2 regions of the Clostridium chauvoei genome follow, and region 1 is predicted to be linked to the other one. Evidence: a T-box and tRNA genes for the amino acid it is inferred to sense, from the RefSeq annotation. Region 1 holds a T-box; the other holds one or more tRNA genes.
The links. The T-box of region 1 lies ahead of metG (methionine--tRNA ligase). A T-box ahead of a tRNA ligase gene usually reads a tRNA of that ligase, here a tRNA-Met.
Positions count from the first base shown of each region.

Region 2: it has a tRNA-Met gene. The T-box ahead of metG (methionine--tRNA ligase) is inferred to sense a tRNA for this amino acid. The anticodon was not compared.

Region 1 is NZ_CP018624.1:2,500,958-2,504,392, reverse strand. It holds gene BTM21_RS11845 (FUSC family protein) at 1-417, opposite strand, end outside; gene BTM21_RS13740 (hypothetical protein) at 589-735, shown strand; T-box leader at 801-1,037, shown strand; gene metG (methionine--tRNA ligase) at 1,135-3,078, shown strand; gene metG (methionine--tRNA ligase) at 3,172-3,435, shown strand, end outside.
Region 2 is NZ_CP018624.1:2,304,810-2,308,244, forward strand. It holds gene BTM21_RS10760 (MGH1-like glycoside hydrolase domain-containing protein) at 1-886, opposite strand, end outside; gene BTM21_RS10765 (5-formyltetrahydrofolate cyclo-ligase) at 1,065-1,631, opposite strand; tRNA gene BTM21_RS10770 (tRNA-Met) at 1,813-1,888, shown strand; tRNA gene BTM21_RS10775 (tRNA-Met) at 1,904-1,979, shown strand; gene BTM21_RS10780 (lactate utilization protein) at 2,021-2,659, opposite strand; gene BTM21_RS10785 (L,D-transpeptidase family protein) at 2,827-3,435, shown strand, end outside.

The sequences.
Region 1 (3,435 bases):
TAAAGCAGTTTCTATAGTTCTCCTAGTTGCATAAAATAAAGGATTGCTTGTTACAGGAGCTATCATTATAGCTATAAGAACTATACAAGATATACTACAAGAACCAGGTTTTTTTACTAGGTTACAAGTATATATTACAAATACAATACCTAGTGCAGTAATAAAAGGAATTATTTTTTCAAGATGAAAATGCCTTGCTAAAGATAAGCAAACTACTCCAGTAAAACCACCTAATAATGTACCTACTAATCTATTTATCCCCGACTTTACCGAATTTTCAACTGTTCCTTGCATACATATAACAGATGCTATTGCTGAATAAAAAGGATCTGCTTTAAAAAGAATTAAGCAAATGCATACTGATATAGCGGTTTTTATATTTCTAGATCCAATTCGTGGTAATTCTAAACTTTTCATAACTATCCACTCCTATTCAAAAGGGTCTATATTTATACATTATTATATCATACAACGGAGATGTAAATTTGTACACAATAAAAATTTAAGCATTTTTTGACTAATAGAAGATGAAATTGTTTTAGTATATGATAAAATCTAAATATAAGTAATTTATAAGGAGAGAATAAAATGAGTTTTTGGGGTACTTTAATATTGGTAGAAGTTTACCAATTAGTAGGAGCCATATGTGAGAGTAAGTCTACAGAGTTTAAAAAAGCAAAATTAGGGTATAGAAGTAAATTTTCAGGGAAAAATAAATATACATGGGAATATTGATTCTAGTGGAAATTTTAAAAATAATTGACAGTAATTTGATTATAGAATATCATATTATTAAAATGATAAATGCAATGAAAAGAAGAGTAGCAGAGGGGAAAGTCCAAAGAGAGCTAGGGTAGCTGAAAACTAGCGGCAATAAGCTTTGTGAAGATGGTCTTAGAGCATATCTTTTGAGCTAATTTTGTTAGAGAGATACGGTAGCAACCGTTATATTGCAAGGTGATGATAGTCACCTAATAAGGTATTTATTGTGAAATAAATACAAAGTAGAGTGGTAACGCGTATATTACGTCTCTATATAGGGTTTATACCTATATAGAGGCTTTTTTTATTATAAAATTTAAATCTATTATAATGAAGGAATTTTATTAGTTAACTATTAAAGGAGGAAGAAATATGTGTAAAAAACCATATTATATAACTACACCAATTTATTATCCATCAACAAAACTTCATATAGGTAATACTTATACTACTGTAGCAGCAGATGCTTTAGCTAGATATAAAAGATTAACAGGATATGATGTAATGTTCTTAACAGGAACAGATGAGCATGGACAAAAAATACAAAGAATAGCTGAAGAAAAGGGAATTGCTCCAATAGAGCATACAAATGAAATTGTTGCTGGAATTAAAGACCTTTGGAAGATGATGAATATAAGCTATGATAAATTTATAAGAACAACAGATGATTATCATATAAAGGCTGTTCAAGATATATTCAAAAAATTATATGATAATGGGGATATATATAAATCATCATACGAAGGTTTATATTGTACACCTTGTGAGTCATTTTGGACAGAAACACAATTAGTTAATGGAAATTGCCCTGATTGTGGTAGACCAGTTGAAACATCAAAAGAAGAAGCTTATTTCTTTAAAATGAGTAAGTATGCAGATAAATTAATAGAATATATAGAAGCTCATCCAGATTTTATACAACCAGAATCAAGAAAAAATGAAATGGTTAATAATTTCTTAAAACCAGGACTTCAAGATCTTTGTGTATCAAGAACTAGTTTTAACTGGGGAGTTCCAGTAACGTTTGATGAAGGACACGTAGTTTATGTTTGGATAGATGCACTTTCAAACTATATAACAGCTTTAGGTTATGGAAGTGACAATAAAGAATTATACGAAAAATTCTGGCCAGCAGATGTACATTTAATAGGTAAGGATATATTAAGATTCCATACTATTTATTGGCCAATAATGTTAATGGCTTTAGATTTACCATTACCAAAGCAAGTATTCGGTCATGGTTGGTTACTTGTAGATGGTGGAAAAATGTCAAAATCAAAGGGGAATGTTGTAGATCCAGTAACATTAGTAGAGAACTTTGGTGTTGATGCAGTAAGATATTACTTATTAAGAGAAATACCATTTGGTTCAGATGGATTATTTAATAATGAAATATTTATAAAGAAAATAAACTCAGATCTTTGTAATGATTTAGGAAATTTACTTTCAAGAACAGTTGCTATGGTAGAAAAATACTTTGGAGGTGTTATACCAGCTCCAACAGCTAAGGAAGCTATAGATGATGAGTTAATAGGATTAGCTTTAGAAACACCTAAAAAAGTAGATAAAGCTATAGAAGAATTAAGAATTCCAGAAGCATTAGAACAAATCTTTACATTAATAAGAAGAGCAAATAAGTATATAGATGAAACAACACCATGGATATTAGCTAAAGATGAAGAAAAGCAAGAAAGACTAGGAACAGTATTATATAACCTAGCTGAAAGTTTAAGATTCTCATCAGTACTTTTATCTGCATTCTTACCAGAAACAAGTATAAAGATGAATGAGCAATTAAATACTAAGTGTATAGAATGGGATTCATTAAGTAGCTTTGATGGAACAGTAGTAGGAACAGAAGTTAAAAAAGGAGAAAGTCTTTTCCCAAGAATAGATGTAGATAAAAAACTTGCTGAATTAGAAGCTTTAAGAGAAGCTCAATTAGCAGAAAATAAGAAAAATGAAAAGAAAGAAATCATTCCTATAAAAGAAGAAATAACAATAGAAGATTTCGAAAAAATAGATTTAAGAGTAGTGAAAGTAATAGCTTGTGAACCAATAAAGAAAGCGAAGAAATTACTTAAATTAAAAGTAGATATAAATGGTGAAGAAAGACAGGTAGTTTCAGGAATAGCTCAATATTACAAACCAGAAGATTTAGTTGGTAAGTATGTTGTATTAGTAGCAAACTTAAAACCTGTTACATTAAGAGGGGAATTATCACAAGGAATGATATTAGCTGCATCTACAGATGATGATAGTTTATTAACAGTAGTAAATCCAGGTGAACTTCCAACAGGAAGCCAAGTTAGATAATAAAATATAAAAGATAAAGAAATTCAGCTGATGCTGAATTTCTTTATATAAATTAAAATTTTAAAAGCTTAAATCTAAAAGGGGGGATTTTTTTTGAATATTATTGTAGGCAATGCATGGCCATATGCAAATGGACCATTACATTTAGGAAGAATAGCTGTATGGCTTCCAGGAGATGTAATAGCTAGATATCATAGATTAATGGGGGATGATGTTATATTTGTTTCAGGAACAGATTGTCATGGAACTCCTGTAACAATGAAAGCTAAAGAGGAAGGAACAACTCCAATTGAAACGGTAGAAAAATATCATCAAGAGTTTAAGACTTGTTTTGAAAACTTAGGATTCTCTTTTGAT
Region 2 (3,435 bases), 200 kb from region 1:
TAACTATTTTTTTAACCTTACCAGTTTCTTTGCTTAATTCATCCGCTGTAAAAGTATAACTCTCTGTTGAGTATGTTTTAAATGTTTCCTTTGCAGGAATCTTAACTTCATCCTTTAAAACTGTCTTATATGTGTTTCCATCTACTGTTGTACTTGTATTTCCATTATATTTTACTTCAAATTTAGTTTGATCACTTGAGAAGAATGACCAAGTAGATCTTACATTTGAAAAGTTTACTTTTACTCCTTCACTAGTTGCTTCTAAAGTTTGGTTTAAATCATATACTTTATTTCCTGCATCATCTTTCTTTAAAGCATAAGGGGATTTATTAAATATATTTCCTGTCCATTCAAGCTTTAAATTAAGTTCTTTATCGGTATTGTTTACTACCTCAGTTCTTATTAATGCAGTTCTATTTGTTGCAAAGATAAGTTCTAAATTTAAAGTGAAATCTTGTAATTCATATTTTTGCACTAATTTACCTGGATAAAAATCAAAAGAAGTTTTAGCTGTTCCTAAATCATACGCTGTATTAGTAGTTGAGTTTATAATATTTATTTTGCTAATAGTATCAGACATATTTATAGGATACTCTTCCCCCACTATTAATGGTCCTGTAAAACCTCCATAAAGATTAGTGTCCCCAGTCTTAGGTAAGTAATAAGCATGCCATGCTCCCATGTCTGAAAAAGGATTATCCAAATTTGTTGAGTAATCATCATTTAATTCAACCTTTGGACTTCCTGTTACATCAAGAACGTTTTTAAAGTCTGTTATTTGTGCTCTTTTATCTTCTGCAAGAACATTAACATAACTAAAGTTAGTGAACAATGCAGTTGCTACTAGAGCAGTTGCTACTATTTTTTTGAGTTTCTTAATAGCCATCTTAACATTTCTCCTTTTCAAAGTTGTATTACTAAAATAAGTCCTATAGTAAATGTTAAAAATTACTACCCCTTTACTTATTCTCAGTACCATTAATAGTATGTTATAAACCTAACTATTATATTCTCAAAATTATAAATACCTACAACATAAAAAAGCTAAATAAGTCTATAAAAACTTATTTAACTTTTATTAATCTTTTTTCAGTTATAATATAATCAACTTTAATATCATGTTCATCTACTAATAAATTATCCTTAACTTGAAAATCATAAGCTAATGCAACTTTATTATTTTCTTTATAAATATCTAAAAGATATCTATCATAATAACCGCCTCCATAACCTATTCTATTTCCATTACTATCAAATACAGAGCCAGGCATTATTATTAAATCTAATTTATTTTTATCTATATTTTTATCAAAAGATATAGGCTCCAATATTCCATATTTATCCTTGGTTAAGTTTTCTAAAGAAGTTATATTAATAGCTTTCATTTCTCTAGACTCCTTAATAGTCTTTGGTACAAATATTTTTTTTCCATTTTTTAATGATTTATTTATTAACTCTTTTGTATCTACTTCACTACCATAACTTATATAAGTAAATATATTAGTACTGTTTTTATATAATTCTGTATTTAATAGTTTACTTAGTATATTATTATCCTTTTCAATCTTTTCTTTAGCATTTAAGTTATCTCTAATCAAAAGTACTTTATCTCTCAACTCTTTTTTACTCATTTTTCTCATTCCCTCTTATATATTTAATGATATTATATACTCTTATTATTGCTATATCTATATAAATTCACTTATATATAGTTGATAAAAATTAAATAATAATTTATTTTTAAATAAATCATTGACTTACTGAACTATTAAGCATATACTTAAACCCAAGACAGTAATTAAATTTAAATATCGCGGGGTGGAGCAGTTGGCAGCTCGTTGGGCTCATAACCCAAAGGTCGTAGGTTCAAGTCCTGCCCCCGCAACCAAATTTCCCATAATGCCGCGGGATGGAGCAGTTGGCAGCTCGTTGGGCTCATAACCCAAAGGTCGTAGGTTCAAGTCCTGCTCCCGCAACCAAAAAAAAACTATACAAATTGTATAGTTTTTTTTGGTTATTATTAATATCCTACTTCGTCTGCAATAACTATTACTGTAAATCTTCCTGGGAATTTTGCTCCATTATTTACTACTGATAAATAATTGCACACTCTTCCCTTTACAAAACAATCTTCACAATTTCCACTTTCAGCACAAGGAGTCTTATGGTTTATTCTTTTTGCATTCATAATAGCTACTCTCTTTATTCTATCCAATGCTTCATCCATATCTTTAACCATTTTATTGGCACCTATTACTACAATAACTTTCTTTGGTCCAAATATCATACCTGCAGCTCTGTTTCCTGAACAATCCATATTTACAAGTTCTCCTGCTTCTGTAACCGCATTTGTACTTGTAATTAAATAATCAGCTACCATTGACTGTCTCATTATTTCTACTATTTCTGAAAATGGTAAATCTTGATACCTATCATAAAAATTATAATTCCCATTTCTTATAGTATTAACCAAATCCATTTCATTTAAAGTTACTGACCCACCTAATGCTATACTTGAACCTTCTTCAACTAATTCTAAAACCTTTTCTTTAGCTTCATTTATGTTATCAACATATACAGCATTATATTTTCTTTCATTTAATATCTCTACAAGTTTTTTAGCATCACATTCAAGCTTCCATTTTTTAACCTTGTCCATAAAAATACCTCTTTTCTTTTACTCAATTATTACTATATATAATCTTAGCACATTTTTATCAATTTAGTAAACCGGTTTTTAAAATTTGATAATTATTCAATTATATTATGGTATAATTTAAATAATTTTGTCTAATGATAATATATATAATTACAATAGGTGAGTTTATGAAAAAATTTTATAAATTTTTAAGTTTAGCATTACTAGTTACTATATTAATTCCATCAAATAATCCCAAAGCTTATATAGATAGCAATTCTATTGAACCTAAATATATTATTTATATTGATGTTAATTCATTTACTCTATCATTGATAAATAATAAAACAAAATTAACAGAAAAAATATATCCTGTTGCAATAGGTAAACCTAATACGCCTTCACCAATAGGTACATGGCAAATAACTAGTAAAGCTCTAATGAAAGATGCATTTGGTGGATATTGGTTAGGATTAAATGTTCCTTGGGATACCTTTGGAATTCATGGAACTAATAGACCCGACTCAATTGGAACTATGGCTTCTGGTGGATGTATTAGAATGTATAATCATAATGTAAAAGAATTGTTTAACTTAGTTGATTACGGTACTTCAGTTGTTATTAGCGGTGGACCTAATTGGAGATTTTCTAATTATAATAGAATTATAAAACCTAATAACAGAGGTACTGATGTGTACCTAGTACAAATGAAACTTAAAGCTCTAGGTTATTTTCCTTATCCTATTACAGGAATTTATGAAAGCACTTTAGAAAAAGCTGTTCTTTCATATAAAGAA